DNA from 3 places in the Streptomyces sp. Xyl84 genome. Region 3 is predicted to be linked to each of the others. Evidence: riboswitches for the same ligand, from Rfam matches in the RefSeq annotation. Region 3 holds a riboswitch; each other region holds the start of a gene.

Evidence for each region. A riboswitch is a leader RNA that binds a small molecule or an ion and turns the genes downstream of it on or off. The one in region 3 is predicted to bind cobalamin.
Region 1: linked by a shared signal. The riboswitch ahead of AC6I72_RS24555 (cobalamin biosynthesis protein) and the one ahead of nicT (Nickel transporter NicT) in region 3 are both predicted to bind cobalamin.
Region 2: linked by a shared signal. The riboswitch ahead of cobN (cobaltochelatase subunit CobN) and the one ahead of nicT (Nickel transporter NicT) in region 3 are both predicted to bind cobalamin.

What each region holds. Positions count from the first base shown of each region.
Region 1 is NZ_AP029182.1:5,662,175-5,668,477, forward strand. Features, by position in the region: gene AC6I72_RS24550 (cobyric acid synthase) at 1-1,252, opposite strand, end outside; gene AC6I72_RS24555 (cobalamin biosynthesis protein) at 1,249-2,202, opposite strand; cobalamin riboswitch at 2,302-2,443, opposite strand; gene AC6I72_RS24560 (hypothetical protein) at 2,638-2,859, opposite strand; gene AC6I72_RS24565 (inorganic phosphate transporter) at 2,902-4,173, opposite strand; gene AC6I72_RS24570 (class II aldolase/adducin family protein) at 4,432-5,190, shown strand; gene AC6I72_RS24575 (alpha/beta hydrolase) at 5,324-6,303, shown strand, end outside.
Region 2 is NZ_AP029182.1:642,754-649,056, forward strand. Features, by position in the region: gene AC6I72_RS02805 (winged helix DNA-binding domain-containing protein) at 1-17, opposite strand, end outside; gene AC6I72_RS02810 (FAD binding domain-containing protein) at 212-937, opposite strand; gene cobN (cobaltochelatase subunit CobN) at 1,270-4,896, opposite strand; cobalamin riboswitch at 4,969-5,104, opposite strand; gene cobG (precorrin-3B synthase) at 5,169-6,303, shown strand, end outside.
Region 3 is NZ_AP029182.1:3,551,716-3,558,018, reverse strand. Features, by position in the region: gene AC6I72_RS15395 (extracellular solute-binding protein) at 1-163, shown strand, start outside; gene AC6I72_RS15390 (hypothetical protein) at 285-443, opposite strand; gene AC6I72_RS15385 (helix-turn-helix domain-containing protein) at 676-2,019, shown strand; gene AC6I72_RS15380 (hypothetical protein) at 2,053-2,898, opposite strand; gene AC6I72_RS15375 (nucleoside hydrolase) at 3,077-4,060, shown strand; gene nicT (Nickel transporter NicT) at 4,093-5,229, opposite strand; cobalamin riboswitch at 5,260-5,443, opposite strand; gene AC6I72_RS15365 (ArsR/SmtB family transcription factor) at 5,524-5,883, shown strand; gene AC6I72_RS15360 (glycoside hydrolase family 13 protein) at 6,266-6,303, shown strand, end outside.

The DNA of each region.
Region 1 (6,303 bases), 2.1 Mb from region 3:
CGTCCAGGAACGCCTCACCGCCGGTGACCTCGGCGACCCCGTGGTGGATCTCGTACCCCTCGACCCGCTCGCCCAGGGCCTCGCCCACGGGCCGGGCGAGGGTCTTGCCGGCGGCGAAGCGGACCCGCACCGGCAGCAGCCCCAGCCCGTCCACGTCCCCGCGGCGGCTCTCCACCTCGTCCTCGATGTGCTCGCCGAGCAGCTGGAAGCCGCCGCAGATCCCGAGCACCGGCCGTCCCTCGGCCGCCCTGCGCGCCAGCGCGCCGGCGAGGCCGCGCTCGCGCAGCCAGTCCAGCGCCCGCACCGTGCCCCGGGTGCCGGGCACCACCACCAGGTCGGCGTCGGCCAGTTCCTCGGGCCGGTCCACGAACCGCACGACGACGCCGGGTTCGGCGGCCAGCGCGTCCACGTCGGTGAAGTTGGACATCAGGGGCACCGCGCAGACGGCGACCCGGAGCACGTCCTCACCGACCGGCGGCGCGACGGCGGACTCCCGCACGGCGCCCCGCAGGGACACTCGCAGGCCGTCCTCCTCGTCGATGCCCAGCCCGTGCCGGAAGGACAGCACGCCGTAGGTGCGCCGGCCCGTGAGCCCGTGCAGCATGTCGATGCCGGGTTCCAGCAGGGAGACGTCGCCGCGGAACTTGTTGACGAGGAACCCGGCGACCAGTTCCTGGTCCTCGGGGGAGAGCAGGGCCACGGTGCCGAAGAAGGAGGCGAAGACACCGCCGCGGTCGATGTCGCCGACGACGACCACCGGCAGCCCCGCGCCGCGCGCGATCCCCATGTTGACGATGTCGGTGCGGCGCAGGTTGATCTCGGCCGGGCTGCCCGCCCCCTCGCAGATCACCGCGTCGTACGTGCTCCGCAGTTCGGTCAGGCAGTCCAGCACCGTACCGAGCAACTGCCGCTGGCGTCCGCCGTGGTAGCCGCGGGCGCTCATCTCGCCCACCGGCCTGCCCAGCAGCACGATCTGGCTGCTCTGCTCACCGCCCGGCTTGAGCAGCACCGGGTTCATCAGCGCGGTCGGCTCGATCCGGCAGGCCTGCGCCTGCATGGCCTGCGCCCGCCCGATCTCGGCGCCCTCACGGGTGACGAACGAGTTGAGGGACATGTTCTGCGCCTTGAACGGCGCGACCTTGACGCCGCGCCGCACCAGCCACCGGCAGATCCCGGCGGTGACGACGCTCTTCCCGGCGTCGGAGGTGGTTCCGGCGACGAGCAGACCGCCGCCGCGTCGAGCGCCGCTCATGACGCACGTCCCTTCGTCAGACGGTCGCACAGCAGCTTCGCGGCGGCGCAGGTGCCGAGCGCGAGCCAGCTCACGCGCCGTGAGAGCCGTACGGCCCGGTCGATGTCCCCCGCCTGGACGGCGCGCCCCCGGTCATTGAGCACCGGCCGGTGCTCCACCCGCCCCCCGTACGACAGTGTGCCGCCCAGCCGCACCCCGAGCGCCCCCGCGAACGAGGCCTCCACCGGCCCGGCGTTGGGACTCGGGTGCCGTCCGGCGTCGGCGCGCCAGGCCCGTACGGCCCCGCGCGGATCGCCGCCCGCCACGGTGGCCAGTACGGCCGTCAGCCGGGCCCCCGGCCAGCCCGCCAGGTCGTCGAGCCGGGCGGACGCCCAGCCGTAGCGCCGGTAGCGGGGCGACTTGTGCCCGACCATGGCGTCCAGGGTGTTGACGGCCCGGAAGCCGATCAGGCCCGGCACGCCCGCCAGGGCACCCCAGGCGAGCGCGCCCACCACCGCGTCGGAGGTGTTCTCGGCGACCGACTCGACGACGGCGCGGGCGATCCCGTCGGCGTCCAGGGCTTGCGGATCGCGTCCGCACAGGTGCGGCAGGAGCGCCCGGGCCGCCTCGACGTCGCCCGCCTCCAGCGCCCGCCCGATGGCGCCCGCCTCGCGGGCGAGCGAGGTGCCGCCGACCACGGCCCAGGTGGCGGCGCCGGTCAACAGGACCGAGCCGGCGGGGGAGTGGCGGACGGCGCGGGCGGCGACGGCACCCAGCGCGGCGGCGCCACCGGCGCACACGACGGTGTGCAGCGCGCCCCACCCGCGGTGGTCCCGCCACAGCACCCGCTCCACGGCGCCCGCGGCCCGCCCGAACACGGCGACCGGATGTCCGCGGCGCGGATCGCCGAGGAGCAGGTCACCGAGGAGGCCGGCGGCGGCGCCGTACGCGAAGACGCGATCGGCACCCATGGGTTCAGCCGGCCGCGGGGTCGGTCGGGCGGTCGGTGGTGGGCCTCGGTCGGCAGCCGCGCATGGCGATAGGTCCTCACTCAGGGTGTCCGCGCCCTGGTTCGACGAGACCGGCGGAGAGAGTTCCTGGCTCCCGGGGATCGTCCTCCCCGGTGACAGTGGCGGGACCGCGCCGGATTCGCACCGGCTTCCTCTGCTGCCGCCGTACATGGCCCAGGAAGTCCACCACGGTCCCGGAACACCCGTCAACTTGCCGTTGACCTGCACCGCGCCGGTGTGCCGAGGCTCATATCCCTGACGCGAGGCTGCCGCAGGGGCGCCGGAGGCGGGCCGGCGCGGCAAGAACCCCCGTGAGCGCCACGGAAGGGCTCACGGGGGTCGATGCCGAAGTCGCGGGACGCGGCCCCCGACGGGGCAGGGGCGCGTCCCTGTGCCTCAGCCCAGGATCAGGGAGATTCCGTAGGCGACGGCTGCCGCGCACAGCGCGAAGCACGCGTAGGCACCGGCGGTCGCGGCGAGGGCCGACTCGCCGCGGGTCGACGCGGCCTCCCGGCGGGACAGGCCCGCGATGCCCAGGGTGAACAGGGCCACGAGGCCGACGGTGACCACGAGGCTGACGCCGAAGACGGAGCCGATGGCTGCCCAGTCGATCTTCATCTCGATGCTGCTTTCTCGATTGCCGGGGGACGGGCGGGGGCGTCAGACCGCCGCGGCGGGCGGGGTCGCCGCGGCCGGGCTCGCGGCAGGTGCCGTCCCGAGCGCGGACGCCGGGGCCGGGATGGTGGCCGTGAGGCCGTCGGCCACCGGGGCCGCCGGCGGCGGGGCCACGGCGGCGATGGCCTGGGTCACCACACCGGCCGGCTCCTCGGCGTCGGCCCCGTTGACGTTCGTGTGGTCGACGACCTGGCGGCGGGAGATCTTCCAGATCGCGGCGCTCGCGGCCACCAGGAACACGGCGACCAGCGCGGTGCCCCAGTCGCCGAGACCGGTGACGGCCTCCGCGCCCGCGCCGACCACCGCGGCGGCCGGCAGCGTGAGCACCCAGGCGACGGCCATCCGGCCCGCCGTGGACCAGCGGACCGTGCCGCCCTTGCGGCCCAGACCCGCGCCCATCACCGAACCCGAGACGACGTGGGTGGTGGAGAGCGAGAAGCCCAGGTGGGAGGAGGCCAGGATGGCCGCGGCCGCGCTGGTCTGGGCGGCGAAGCCCTGCTGCGGCTGGAGGTCGGTCAGGCCCGTGCCCATGGTGCGGATGATGCGCCAGCCGCCGATGTAGGTGCCGAGCGCGATGGCGAGACCGGCGGAGAGGATGACCCAGGTGGGAGGGTTGGAGCCCGGTGCGACGGCGCCGCCGGCGATCAGGGCGAGGGTGATGATGCCCATCGTCTTCTGCGCGTCGTTGGTGCCGTGCGCCAGCGAGACCAGGCCCGCCGAGGCGATCTGCCCGACCCGGTGGCCCTTCTCCGCCGCCTTGCCGTCCGTCTTCCGGCCGATCGTGTACGACAGCCGGGTCGCGGCGACCGCGGCGACGCCCGCGACGACCGGCGCGGCGACCGCCGGGAGCATGACCTTGGTGACCAGGACGTCGCCGTGCACGGCGCCGACGCCGGCCGAGGCGATGGTGGCGCCGATCAGACCGCCCAGGAGGGCGTGGGAGGAGCTGGACGGGAGCCCGACCAGCCAGGTCAGCAGGTTCCAGAGGATCGCGCCGACCAGGGCGGCGAAGATGACCTCGGGACGGATGCCGGTCTCGTCGACGAGACCCTTGGAGATCGTGTTGGCGACCTCGACGGAGAGGAACGCGCCCACCAGGTTGAGCACGGCGGACATGGCCACCGCGACCTTGGGCTTGAGTGCGCCGGTGGAGATGGTGGTGGCCATCGCGTTGGCGGTGTCGTGGAAACCGTTCGTGAAATCGAACGCGAGTGCGGTAACGACCACAATCGCGAGGATCAGCGAGAAGCTTTCCATTTACCCAGGCAATCGTTCGAGCGTCATTGGCTCGTCGAACGTAGGTAACCCGGGTGAACGGAAGATGAACTGGGGCGGTCGCAGTGGTGTCCGATTCTGTGTCTTCCGCTTCCTGTGTCATCCGCGTCCTGGGTCTTCCGCCCTTCTCCGTCTTCGCCCCTTCGCCGGGGCCGACCCTCCCCTCTGCCTTCTCTCTTCCCGGGTGCCGGGTGCCGGGTGTCCGGCCCGGGGACCGCGGGAGGCTGGCAGGATCACCGCATGGCCGAACAGCAGCAGGACGCGGAGCGCGCGAGCGGCGCACGGCAGGAGCCGGCGGGGCCGGAGGGGCCGGCTGCGCGTGGGGTGCGGGAGGTGCGGGACGAGGAGGCCCGCGCGTGGCGCGAACTGGTGACCACCGCCCGCCGTACCGTCACCGACGGACTCGTCGTCGGCACCTCCGGCAACGTGTCCGTCCGGGTCGGGGACACCGTCCTGGTCACCCCCTCGGGCGTCCCGTACGACCGGCTCACACCGCGGGACGTCACCGGCGTCGGCCTCGACGGCCGGCAGGTGCTCGGCACCCTGGTCCCCACCAGCGAGCTGCCCATGCACCTCGCGGTCTACCGCACCACCGGCGCGCGTGCCGTCGTCCACACCCACGCCGTGCACGCCACGGCCGTCTCCACGCTCGTCCCCGAGCTCCCGCTGATCCACTACATGGCCGGCGCCCTCGGCGGCCCGGTGCGCGTCGCGCCCTACGCGGCCTACGGCACCGGGGAACTGGCCGCGCACGTGCTGCGCGCCCTGGACGGCCGCTCCGGCTGCCTGCTGCAGAACCACGGCACCCTCACCCACGGCGCCACCCTCGACCAGGCGTACGACCGCACCGCCCAACTGGAGTGGATGTGCCGCCTGTGGCTGACCGCGTCCTCGGTTCCCGGCCTGACCCCCTCCCTGCTCTCCCCGCAACAGCTCGCGGAGGCCGGCGAACGGCTGCGCGGCTACGGTCAGCGGCACCCGCGGACGCCGGAGGCCTGACGGCGGCCGCCCCCGGCACGGGGTCCGGCGGTCCGCAGGGGTGAAGAGCGCTGTTCCTGGAACTCGCAGGAGCATGTCACCCCGACCGTTCCTTCCGCTGGCCGGTGAACCGGCACGCCATGACACTGGACCCGTGCGCACAGTCAAAGCGACGGCCGCGGCCGTCACCGCGGCCCTCGCGGCCGGCGCGGCGAGCGTCGCCGCCGGCCGGCTCGCCAGCGACGCCGCGCTCAAGTCACCCCCGGGCCGCCCCCTGCCCACCGAGCCCCGGCTCACCGTGCACGGCACGGCCGCCGGCCAGATCACCCTCACCCGGGACCTGGCCTCGCTGCGTCCCGGCACCTACGGCCTGGCGGGGGACGGCTCCCACGCGGTCGTGGGTCCCGTGCTGCAGGGCGCCCCGCACCTGCCCGACACCGTCGTACGCCGTCTGGAACGCGTCACCCACGGCCTGCTCCACCCCCGCGACCGGGTCTGGCTCACGCCCAACCTGTACGTCGGCGACCCGCGCTCCGCCCTCGGGCTGGACCACGCCGACATCGACGTACCCGGCGAACTCGGCCCGCTGCCCGCCTGGTTCGTGCCCGCCGTCCGCGAGACCTGGGTGATCACCGTGCACGGTCTCGGCACCACCCGCGAGCACCCCCTGAACATCATGCAGTTCCTGCACCGCAGACACTTCCCGGTGCTGGACGTCGCCTATCGCGGGGACCTCGGCGCACCCCGCTCCCCGGACGGCCTGAACCACCTCGGCGAGAGCGAGTGGCGCGACCTCGACGCGGCGATCCGCTACGCCGTGGACCACGGCGCCGAGCGCGTCGTCCTGCACGGCTGGTCCACCGGCGCCACGATGGCGCTGCGCGCCGCCGTCCACTCGAAGCTGCGCGACCGGATCTCCGGACTGGTCCTCGACTCGCCCGTGCTCGACTGGGAGGCGACGCTGCGCGCCCTCGCCCGGGCCCGGCACACGCCGGGGCCCCTGCTGCCGCTCGCGGTGCGCGCCGCGCAGGGACGCACGGGCCTGTACGCCGACCGGGCCGCCGACTCCGCCGGGCCCGCGCGGCTCACGGCACCGACGCTGATCTTCCACGGCCCCGGCGACGAGGTGGCCCC
Region 2 (6,303 bases), 2.9 Mb from region 3:
CCCGTGGTCAGCGTCACGGGGGTGATTCTGCCCGGCCGCCCATCCTGGCCGCCATCGCGCGGTCACGCCGGACGGGACGGCTGGACTGCGAGTCGGCGAGACGGCGAGACGGCGGCAAAGAGGTCCCCGGGCCCGGCCGGTCGCACCGGACAAGCCACACGCCGTCCGTCACACCGGCCGTCCGTCACACCCCGCCCGTCGGCCCCTCCGGTCACGCCCCCTCGGCTGCGGCGAGGAGGTCCGTGGTCTGGCCGCGGACCTCCTCCCAGGCGGCGGCGGACAGGTCCCCGAAGGCGGTGGTCGTCCGCAGCGCGTCGAGCGCGGGCGCGGCGCCTGCGTCGCACACGACGCTGTCGTCGCGTACGTCGTAGCCGTCGCGGACGGCGACGTGGAGACGACGGCCTCCCCCCGCCTCGGCGTGCAGGGCCGACGCGACGACCAGGGGCGGCGGTCCGCCCGCCTCGCCCGGCAGTTTGCGGTACGCACCGGCGAGCGGGGTACGCCAGTGGAGGCTGAGGAGGAGGGGCCCCTTGGCCGTGACCTCGGCCAGGCCGGCCTCCCGGACGCCCTCCGCGTCCAGCACCGTGGCGCGGGCCCGCAGGACGAGGGCGGCGGGCAGCAGGCAGCGCAGCGAGCTGCCCACGAGGTTGCCGCCGACGGTGGCCGTCCGGCGCACGGCCCCGGTGCCGACGGTCGCTGCGGCCCGGCGCAGCACCTCCGGGACCCGTTCGTCGATCCGGTGCAGCACCACCGCGGCGCCCAGTGTCTCCGGACCGATGACGTTGGCCTCGGGCAACTCCCGCAGGGACATGGCCTGTTCGGGGAACCCGTCCCGTTGCCAGGTGGCCCACACCAAGGTCGCCCCGCCTATCGGGACGGCCCCCTCGGCCACGCAGCGCCGCGCTTCGGACACGGATGTGGGCAGAAGCAAGAGCACCGCGGCCGACCTGCCTTCCTGGAATTGGGGTGCCGGGCGGCCGGGCCCTCGGTCGACCGCCCGTCCGGCACGGCGCATTCTTGCCGCGCGGACGGGGGGCGCGTACAGGGCTCACACGAGCATGCCGGGCGCCGCACCGTCCCCGGCCTGGTGCCCTCGCGCCTCACCGCCCCGCCTGCCCACGTTGCCGGTGGTCCCCGAGGGACCTCCGGAGCGGTCCTCGACCAGGCCGGGCACTTTGTACGTGCACGGGCCCCGGAGGAGCACGGTCACCGGCGCGGGCGGGGCGGGCGTACCGCCGTCGGTCCGCCCCGCCGCAGCCGCGGGCCGGGTCAGTCCTCGCCCTCCAGGTGTCCCTCCGTCTCCAGGTACACCTGCCGCAACTGCTCCAGCACGGCCGGGTCGGGTTTCGCCCACATCCCCCGCGACTCGGCCTCCAGGAGCCGTTCGGCGATGCCGTGCAGCGCCCAGGGGTTGGCCTGGCTCAGGAACTCGCGGTTGACCGGGTCCAGGACGTAGGCCTCGGTGAGCCGGTCGTACATCCAGTCGGCGATCACGCCGGTCGTGGCGTCGTAGCCGAACAGGTAGTCCACCGTGGCGGCGAGTTCGAAGGCGCCCTTGTAGCCGTGGCGGCGCATCGCCTCGATCCACTTGGGGTTGACGACGCGGGCCCGGAAGACCCGGGAGGTCTCCTCGGTCAGGGTGCGGGTGCGGACCGTCTCGGGGCGGGTGGAGTCGCCGATGTACGCCTCGGGGGCGGTGCCGCGCAGGGCGCGGACGGCGGCGACCATGCCGCCGTGGTACTGGAAGTAGTCGTCGGAGTCGGCGATGTCGTGCTCACGGGTGTCGGTGTTCTTCGCCGCCACCGTGATGCGCCGGTAGGCCGTCTCCATCTCCTCGCGGGCCGGGCGGCCCTCCAGGCCGCGGCCGTAGGCGTAGCCGCCCCATACCGTGTAGACCTCGGCCAGGTCGGCGTCCGTGCGCCAGTCGCGCGAGTCGATGAGCTGGAGCAGGCCGGCTCCGTAGGTGCCGGGCCGGGAGCCGAAGATGCGGGTGGTGGCGCGGCGTTCGTCGCCGTGGGCCGCCAGGTCGGCCCGGACGTGCGCCCGGACGTGGTTGGCCGCGTCCGGTTCGTCCAGGCTCGCGGCCAGCCGTACGGCGTCGTCGAGGAGAGCGACGGTGTGCGGGAAGGCGTCGCGGAAGAAGCCCGAGATGCGCAGGGTGACGTCGATGCGGGGACGGCCCAGCTCCTCGGCGGGGACGGGTTCCAGGCCGGTGACGCGGCGGGAGGCCTCGTCCCAGACCGGCCGGACGCCCAGCAGGGCCAGCGCCTCGGCCACGTCGTCGCCCGCGGTGCGCATCGCGCTGGTGCCCCACAGGGACAGGCCGACCGAGGCGGGCCACTCGCCGTTGTCGGTGCGGTAGCGCTCCAGGAGGGAGTCGGCGAGGGCCTGGCCGGTCTCCCAGGCGAGGCGGGAGGGGATGGCCCTCGGGTCGACGGAGTAGAAGTTGCGGCCGGTCGGCAGGACGTTGACCAGGCCGCGCAGCGGGGACCCGGAGGGGCCCGCCGGGACGGAGCCGCCGGCCAGCGCGTGCAGGACGTGGTCGATCTCGGCGGTGGTCCCGGCGAGGCGGGGCACGACCTCGCGGGCGGCGAACTCCAGGACGGCCCTGACCTGTTCGCCGTGGGAGGCGGGGACGGCTGAGGGGTCCCAGCCGGCGTCCTCCATCGCCTGGACCAGGGCGCGGGCCTGTTCCTCCGCCGCGTCCGCGGCCGTCCGGGTGGGGGCGGACTCGTCCAGGCCCAGGGCCTCGCGCAGCCCGGGCAGGCTGGTCGTGCCGCCCCAGATCTGCCGGGCGCGCAGCACGGCGAGGACGAGGTCGACCCGCTGGGGGCCCTGCGGGGCCGCGCCCAGCACATGCAGGCCGTCGCGGATCTGGGCGTCCTTGACCTCGCAGAGCCAGCCGTCGACGTGCAGCAGGAAGTCGTCGAAGCCGTCGTCGTCCGGGCGGTCCTCGAGGCCGAGGTCGTGGTCGAGCCGGGCGGCCTGGATGAGAGTCCAGATCTGGGCGCGGATCGCCGGGAGCTTGGCCGGGTCCATGGCGGCGATCTGGGCGTGTTCGTCGAGGAGTTGTTCCAGGCGGGCGATGTCGCCGTAGGAGTCGGCGCGGGCCATCGGCGGGACCAGGTGGTCGACGAGGGTGGCGTGGGCGCGGCGCTTGGCCTGGGTGCCCTCGCCGGGGTCGTTGACCAGGAAGGGGTAGATGAGCGGGAGGTCGCCGAGGGCCGCGTCGGGTCCGCAGGACGCCGACAGTCCGGCGTTCTTGCCGGGCAGCCACTCCAGGTTGCCGTGCTTGCCGAGGTGGATCATCGCGTCGGCGCCGAAGCCGCCCTCGTCCCGGGCGGCGGCGATCCAGCGGTAGGCGGCGAGGTAGTGGTGCGAGGGCGGCAGGTCCGGGTCGTGGTAGATGGCGACGGGGTTCTCGCCGAAGCCGCGCGGCGGCTGGATGAGGATGAGCACGTTGCCGAAGCGCAGGGCCGCGAGGACGATGTCGCCCTCCGGGTTGCGGCTGCGGTCGACGAACATCTCGCCGGGTGCCGGGCCCCAGTGCTCCTCCACGGCGGTGCGCAGTTCCCCGGGGAGGGCGGCGTACCAGCGGCGGTAGTCGGCGGCCGGGATGCGCACCGGGTTGCGGGCCAGCTGTTCCTCGGTGAGCCAGTCCTGGTCGTGGCCGCCGGCCTCGATGAGCGCGCGGATCAGTTCGTCGCCGTCGCCGGAGGCCAGCCCGGGGACGTCGCCGTCCCCGAGGTCGTAGCCGTCCGCGCGCAGGCGGCGCAGGAGGGCCACCGCGCTGGCGGGGGTGTCCAGGCCGACCGCGTTGCCGATGCGGGAGTGCTTGGTGGGGTAGGCGGACAGGACCAGGGCGAGGCGCTTGTCGGCGGGCTGGATGTGACGCAGCCGGGCGTGGCGTACGGCGATCCCGGCGACGCGGGCGGCGCGCTCGGGGTCGGCGACGTAGGAGGGCAGGCCGTCGGCGTCGATCTCCTTGAAGGAGAAGGGGACGGTGATCAGCCGGCCGTCGAACTCGGGGACGGCGATCTGGCCGGCCGCGTCCAGCGGGGAGACGCCCTCGTCGTTCTCCTCCCAGGCGGAACGTGCGCCGGTCAGGCACAGGGCCTGCAGGACCGGTACGTCCAGGGCGGCGAGCGCGCCCGCGTCCCAGGACTCGTCGTCGCCGCCGGCGGAGGCGGTGGCGGGCCTGGTGCCGCCGGCGGCCAGCACGGTGGTGACGACGGCGTCGGCGGCGCGCAGTTCCTCGATCAGTTCCGGTTCGGGGGCGCGCAGGGAGGCGACGTACAGGGGCAGGGGCCGCCCGCCCGCCTGTTCGACGGCGTCGCACAGCGCGTGCACGAACGCGGTGTTGCCGCTCATGTGGTGGGCGCGGTAGTAGAGCACGGCGACGGTCGGGCCGTCCGCGGGCGGGGTGCTCTCCCGGGGCAGCGGTCCCCAGCTCGGGGCGGGCGCGGGCGCGTCGAACCCGTACCCGGTGAGCAGGACGGTGTCGGAGAGGAAGCGGGCGAGGTGCTCCAGGTTGGCGGGGCCGCCGTGGGCGAGGTAGGCGTGGGCCTCCGCGGCGATGCCGACGGGTACGTTGGAGGCGGCCATCAGCTGGGCGTCGGGCGCCTGTTCGCCGGTGAGGACGACGACCGGGCGGCCGTCGGCGAGCAGCAGGTCGAGGCCGTCCTGCCAGGCGCGGACGCCGCCGAGCAGGCGTACGACGAAGAGGTCGGCCTGCGCCATGAGGGCCGGGAGGTCGGCCAGGGCCAGGCGGGCCGGGTTGGCGAAGCGGTACGTGACGGGACCGCCCGCGGCCCGCGCGCTGAGCAGGTCGGTGTCGGAGGTCGACAGGAGCAGGATCCGCGGGGACGGCGGCTGGTCTCCGGCTGGGTGCGGCATACGGCGTCCTGCCTTCCTCGGGGTGTCCACGCCCCGGGTGGTGTCGGAATGGGGGTCTCCGCTGCTCGGGCGGGCCGAGAGCCGGAGAAAGGGAGTTCCTGACTCACCCGGTTCCTTCGGGAACCGGGCTCACAGTGGCGGGACCGCGCCGGAGTCGCACCGGGCTTCCTCCCCTGTCGCCGTCGTGGCGATGACGGACCGGATGATCCGCCGAGAAGCATAGTAGGGGCCGTCGCAGCAGGGCAGGACATGTGTGCGATGTGATGGTAGGTATGCTCGCCGCCATGTCCTCGGCTGCCCTCCCCCCGCCGTCCCGGCCCGCACCGGCCGGGCGCGACCGTGACGACGCGTGCCCGGGAACGCTGCGGCTGCACGCGGCGGACGACGGCGCGGTGGCCCGTGTGCGGATCCCCGGCGGTGTGCTGAGCGTGCGGCAGGCCGAGGCGCTGGCCGAGGCGGCGGGCCGCCTGGGCGACGGCGACCTCCACCTGACCTCGCGCGGCAACGTGCAACTGCGGGCCCTGCGCGAGGAGGACGGCCCGGCCCTGGCCGAACTGCTGGACGAGGCGGGTCTGCTCCCCTCCCGCGGCCACGAGCGGGTGCGCAACGTCGTCGCCTCCCCGCTGTCCGGTCTGGACGCGAACGGCCTGCGGGACGTGCGCCCGTGGCTGTCCGGCCTGGACGCGCTGCTGTGCGCCGGTGAGCCCGCGCGGGCGCTGTCGGGGCGGTTCCTGTTCGCCCTCGACGACGGCCGCGGCGACGTGGCCTCGCTCGGCGCCGACGTGACGGTACGGGCCCTCCCCGGCGAGGGCGCGCAGCTCGCCCTCGGAACGGCGGGCGAGGCGCTGGGCCTGTCCGCCGGGGACGTGCCCCGGGCGATGGTGGCGGCCGCCGAGACGGTCGTGGCGGCGGCGCGGGAGCGGGGGACGCGGGCCTGGCGGGTGAGTGACGTACCGCTGCCCGCGGACGCCCTGCTGCGCCTGGTCGCCGGCCGTCTGACCGCCGAAGGCCTGGCGTGCGCGCCGCAGCCGCGCACGACCGCGCACCGCCCGGGCCCGCCGCCCGGGCCCGCCGGCCGTGCCCTGTCGGTGCACGTCCCGCTCGGCCGGCTGACGCCGCCGCAGTGGCGGGAGCTGACCCGGACCGCCGCCCGCACCGGCGGGGAACTGCGTCTGACGCCGTGGCGCGGGGTCGTCGTCCCCGTACCGCAGGAGGCGGCGCGGCACGCGGCACTGGAGGCGCTCGCCGCCACCGGACTGGTCACCGGCCCCGGTTCGGCCTGGCCGCGGGTGGGCGCCTGCGTCGGACGGCCCGGCTGCGCCAAGTCGCACGCCGATGTGCGGGCGGACGCGACCGCCGCCCTCGGTGCGCTCGGCCCGGGCGGCCTGCCCGTGTACTGGTCCGGCT
Region 3 (6,303 bases):
CACGCACGCGGTCCCGCGCCCGCGCACCCCCCTGTACGGCGCCTTCACCCAGACCTTCACCACCGAGCTGGGCCGGCTCTTCACCGCCGACCCGCCGAGCGACGCGGCCCTGGCCGGCAGCCTGGACGAGGCCCTGCGCAAGGTGCTGCCGGACCGTTCCTAGTGCGGCACCAGTGCCGTGCCGGGCGCTGCGAGCCGGCGAACCTTTCCGGTCTCACAGCACCAGGGCGTGTTTCGAAAGTCCCGCCTGCCCCGCGCGGACAGCGCCACTTTCGAAACACGCCCTAGCGGTCCTGGACGGCGGCCTGCTGGACGGGGGCGGCCGGGGAGGGGTTCGCGTTGGCCGCCGCGACCAGGGCGGCGACGGCGACGAGGGCCGCGCCGAAGCCCCTGACGTGACGTCCACGGATGTGACCAGGGCGCGCGACAGGGCGTCCGAGCACGGCGACCGACCTCACAGCGACAGGGAACGACAGTGGGGGGTTAAGCAGGTTTAACGTACTCCCCAACCTAGGGGGTGGGAGCGCTCGGCCGGAAGAGGGGCAGGGCCGGAACAAAGGGAGGAACAGGACTGGAAGTGCCGGGAGTTGGGGCCGTACGGGCGGATCGTCCCGGTGGCGGGGACGAGGCGGTGCCAGCCGCTCGGCGAGCCGGCTTACTGGCATGATGAACCGCATGGCGAAGCGGGACGACCCGGAGACCATCGGGCGCAGGGTGCAGCGGCTGCGGCGCGAACGGGGCATGACGCAGAAGCAGTTGGCCGAGCCCGCGTACACACCCGCCTACGTCTCCACCCTGGAGGCCGGCCGGGTGCGCCCCTCCGAGGCCGCGCTGCGCCACCTCGCCGAACGGCTCGGCGTCGCCTTCGAGGAACTGGCCACCGGCCGCCCCACCCACCTCGCCACCGACCTGCGCCTGCGGCTGACCGAGGCGCAGCGGACCCTGGCCACCGGGGAGACCGGCAAGGCCGCCGGCCTGTACGCCCGGCTGCTCACCGAGGCCGAGGACCACGAACTGACCGACATTCAGGCCGACGCGCTGCTCGGGCTCGGCGAATGCGCCCTGGAGACCGGGGAGCTGGAGAGCGGACGGCAGTACTTCGAGCGGTCCGAACGGGTACTGGCCGACGCCCCGCTGACCGCCCGCGTCCCGGCGCTGCGCGGCCGTGCCGTCTCCCACTACCTCGCCGGGGAACTGCGGTACGCCGTCTACCTCTTCGAGTCCACGCTCGACGAGCTCAACCGCGCCGGGCTGCACGACCCCGACGCCCTGCTACTGCTCTACGCGAGCGTCATCGGACCGTACATGGACATGGGCGCGCACGCGCGGGCGGCGCAGGCGGCCGAGTTCGCCCTCGCGCTGGCCCCGCAGGCGGGAGATCCCGCGCTGGTGGCCCGTATGCACCGGTCGGTGGCCCGCACCCTGCTCGCCGAGGGCCGGATCGCCGAGGCGGACGCCTCGCTCGCCAAGGCCGCCGAACTGTACCGGCACCTCCAGCTGCGCACCGAACTCGCCAACTGCCACTGGATGCGCGGCTACGTCTGCGCGCAGAACGGCGAACTGGAGCGGGCCGAAGGCGAGTTGCGGGCCGCGCTGGACATGCTGACGGCCAAGCGGGCCGCGCTCTACACGCGGCAGGTCGCCGTCGAGCTGGCCGACGTCCTGCACCGGCGCGGCCGGTCGCGGGAGGCCGCAGACCTGCTGCGGGACGTGCTCGGCGACCTCTCCTCCGAACGGGGCGCGATGCACGCCGCCGCCGCGCACCGCCTGCTCGGCATCATCGCCGAGGACGCCCGCGACGCGGAGGCCGCCGAGGAGCACTACGTCCGCGCGCTGAGCCTGCTGGAGAGGGCCGGCGCCGCCGGTGACCTGGCCGATCTCTGCCGTCTCCTCGGTGACCTGCTGCGCCGCACCGGCCGGGTGGAGGCGGCCCTGGACGCCTACCGCACCGGTCTGGGCCACCGGACGGCGCCGGGCACGACCACCCTGGGCCCGGCACCGGCGCAGCCGCTGCTGTGACCCCGGGGGCACCGGCCCCTCCCCGGCCGGTGCTCAGGCCTGGGCGCGGCCGGCGCGGCGGACGGCCTTCAGACGCTCGACGCCCTTCTGGACCGCCTGGACGGTGGCGTCGGAGGCGAGGGTGCCGGGAGCGCCGTCGGTGACGGTGAGCGCGTCGCCGCCGACGCGCACGGCGACGACGTCCAGCGTGAGCGTGGTGACGTCCGCCCCGTCGGAGCCGTCCGAACCGTTGCCGTCCGCCTCGTCCGTGCCCTCCGCGCCGTCCGCGCCGTCCGGCGGTCCGGTGAAGGTGACCCGCAGTCCCTGCCGGGCGTCCCCGGCGGCCGGCAGGGCCAGGTCGCCGACCCGCACGGTCTGCTCGCCCGCCCGGGTGGTCGTCGCCGTGAACCGGGCGCACGTCCTCGGCAGCGTCCGCAGCCACGCCAGCGTGCGGTCCACGTCCGCCGGGCGCGGCGAGAGGACCTGGTGGCGCAGTTGGGCGCCGTCGTCGCCGTCGTCGAAACCGGTCACCGCGTACGTCCCGGCGGGGGCGCCGAGCGGCTGGTCGGCGTAGAGCGCGTCGAGCAGCCGCCGGCAGTCCGCCGGTGCCGTCTCGGCCCGCGCCTTGAGGATGCCGTCCCGCCAGGTCGCGGCGCCGTCGGTCGGCTCCCAGGGGACACCGAGGTCGCCCGCGGTGAGCAGCGCGGCCTGCGCCTGGGCGGCGGTGAGCGCGGCGGCGGACGGGGAGGCGGGGGCGGCCGGCCGGGTGGCCGCGGCGGCGGACGGCGAGGCACCGGCGGTCCGCTCCACCGGTCCGGAGCCGCAGGCGGAGACCGCCGGCAGGGCGCCCGCACAGAGCACGGCGGCGGCAAGGACACGGGCGGCCGGGGGACGGGGCATGGGCGGGTCCTCCACAGGAACGGGCACGACGCGAACCGGACGGTCCTCCCACGGCACCACCGAGTCGGGCCCCCCACCACCGCGCCGGTCCGTCCGGGTGAGGGCCGTCCGCGGCACAGGCATAGGGTCGGCACGAAGGAGCGCACGCACGTTTCCGACGTTTCCGAGGGAGCCCGCCGTGACCGAGCAGTCCGCCTCCGACGCCACGCCCGTGATCATCGACTGCGACACCGGGGTGGACGACGCGCTCGCCCTGCTGTTCGCCGTACGCCACCCGGGGCTCGACCTGCGCGCGGTGACCTGCGTGGCCGGGAACACGGACGTGGACCAGGTGGTGCGCAACACGCTGACCGTGCTGGAGCAGGCGGGCGCGCCCCCGGTCCCCGTCGCGCGGGGCGCCGAACGCCCGCTGATCGAGCCCCTGCGCACCGCCCACCACGTGCACGGCCGGGACGGCATGGGCGACCTCGGGCTGCCCGCCCCGGTCCGCCGGCCCGCCGGCGTGGACGCGGTGACGCTGCTGCGGCGCGAGATCCTCGGCTCGCCCCGCCCGGTCACCCTGATCCCCACCGCGCCGCTGACCAACATCGCCCTGCTGCTGCGCACCCACCCCGAGGTGACGCGCAACATCGAGCGGATCGTGTTCATGGGCGGCGCGGTGGCCACCGGGAACGCCACGGCGGTCGCCGAGTTCAACGTCTGGCACGACCCGGAGGCCGCCGCGGTCCTGCTCACCGCCGGGGTGCCGATCACGATGTACGGACTCGACGTGTTCGAGCGGGTGATCGTCCCGGCCGGTGACGTGCGGCGGCTGAGCGGGAGCGGCGAGGCGGGTGCGCGGCTGGCCGGCCGGCTGCTGTCCCACCGCGACCCGGTGACGAGCGAGGAGGACCCGGCGGGCGGTCTCGGCGACGCGGGAGCGGTCTGCGCGGTCGCCGACCCGGAGGGCCTGACCACGCGCCGGCTCCCGGTCGAGGTGAACCTCGCACCCGGCCCGGCGCGCGGCCAGACGGTCGTCGACCGCCGCGCGCGCCCCGGCGAGGCGGAACTGCACGGCGAGGCGCGCGAACAGCAACTGGTGGACGTCGCCCTGGACATCGACGTGGAGCGGTACGTGAAGCTGTACCTGGCCACCGTCGAAGCGGGCGGCGCGGGGGCCTAGGCCCTGTCGTCCGGTCCCTCGCCCGGGCGGGCCTAGTCGATCTCCGCGGTCCCGACCCGTACCGCCCAGCGCTGTTCGACGCGGGCCACCTTCCAGTACGCCAGCGCCGCCGCCCACACCACCACGAACAGGCCGACGATGACGTACCCCACGTGGTCGAGGTCGAGTCCGGCGATCCAGCCGGTGACCGTGTCGCTCAGGTCGAGCTTGTCGTGCAGGACGCCGACCAGCTCGATCGTGCCGATGAAGAAGGCGACCGCGATGGACAGGCCGGTGATGGTCAGGTTGTAGAACACCTTGCGGACGGGGTTCGAGAACGCCCACTGGTAGGCGAAGTTCATGAACGTGCCGTCCAGGGTGTCGAACAGGCTCATGCCGGCCGCGAACAGCAGCGGCAGGCAGAGGATCGCGTACCAGGGCAGCCCGGCCGCCGCGCCCGAACCGGCCATCACCATCAGCGTGACCTCGGTGGCGGTGTCGAAGCCGAGACCGAAGAGGAAGCCGAGCGGGTACATCTGGCCGGGCCGGGACACCGACTTGGTGAGGCGGCCCAGGATCCGGTTCATGAACCCCCGGGAATCCAGGTGGGCCTCCAGCTCCCGCTCGTCGTACGTGCCCGCGCGCATCGCCCGGAAGACCTTGAGGATGCCGACGAGGGCGACCAGGTTGAGGGCGGCGATGAGGTAGAGGAAGGAGCCCGAGACGGTGGTGCCGACGATGCCGAGCGTCTGGTGCGTACGGGAGTCGTCGTTCATCAGCGTGCCGGCGAGCTGGGCGCCGCCCGCCACCAGCGCGGCCATGGCCACCACCACGCTGGAATGGCCCAGCGCGAACCAGAAGCCCACCGACACCGGCCGCTTGCCGTCGGCCATCAGCTTGCGGGTGGTGTTGTCGATGGCGGCGATGTGGTCGGCGTCGAAGGCGTGCCGCATGCCGAGGGTGTAGGCGGTGACGCCGAGGCCGATGCCGAAGGCCTTGGTGCCGACCTGGTAGTGCTCGGGGACGACGAGCAGGAACAGGATCCCGAAGGCGACGACGTGCAGGGCGGCTATCACCGCCAGCAGGCCCGCGGTCTTGAGGGTGTCCTCACGGCGCCAGCGGAAGGACGTCCGGGGGGCCGCCCCCTCGGGGGCGGACGTCGGCGTCGGGACAGGCTCGGGCAGGGTCATCCGGTATCACGCTCCAGCACCTCGTGGATCACTTCGTGAGCTGCCGTGGCCGGTCTCCTGGCTTAGGGGTCGTGCGCCCGCCCTCCCTGCCTTCCCGGTCGTGCGACCAGTGGCCCGGCGGATGCCGGACGGAAGGGGAACTCCCCGATCACAGTGGCGAGGGCCGCGTCGGCTTCGCACCGACTTCCCGAGCACCACGGCCCGCCCACGGTAGAGGGACGGACCGTCGCCTGCATAGCTGCATACCTGCGCAGGTGCCGAAGATCACCCGCGGGTGCCTGCGAGGATGGGGGCATGCATCTCGTCCCTGCCGACCGCGCGGAGCGTCGCACCATCGACGGCCACCGGGTGTGCGACGCCATCGCGGCGATCGGGGAGCCCGGTCGCGTCCGCGCGTGGGCGGAGCGCTTCTCGCTGCTGGCCGACCCCAAGCGGCTCGCCCTGCTGCTGGCCCTGCACCGCACCGGCCCGCTGGCCGTCTCCGACCTCGCCGTCGCCACCGGTATGAAGGACCCGGCGGTCTCCCAGGCCCTGCGGCTGCTGCGCGCGGCGGGCACGGTGGAGGGCGAGAAGGAGGGCCGCGTGGTGCGCTACCGGCTGGTGGACGAGGACGTACGGGACCTGCTGGAGCACTGCGCGGCGGACACGGACTGACACCGCGGCGCCCGGCCCGGCGGCCGGGTGGGCGCCGGGTCCGGGCCACGGCGGCCCCGCCCGCTGCCACGGCGCTCCCGCCCGCTGCCACGGACGCCCCGCCCGGTGCCACGGCGCTCCCGCCCGGTGCGGCGCCCGTCCGGTGGGGCCCCTGGTGCCGCACCCGTCCGGTGCCGCGGCGCCCCCGTCCGGCGTGCGCGTCCGTGCCGCGTCCGCACTCGTCCGGCGACCGCCCCCGCCCGCTCGCCGTGGTCACCCGCCCCGCCGCCGCCCCACCCCCGTCCGGTCGTCCCCCTGTGCGCCGGTACGGCACGGCGTGTTGGCTTTTCCGGTGATCTGGACAGATTCTCTGTGTCGCTCCGACGCACACAGAGGAGACCGCGTGACCGACCGCACCGACGACGCGCCGCCCGACCTGTC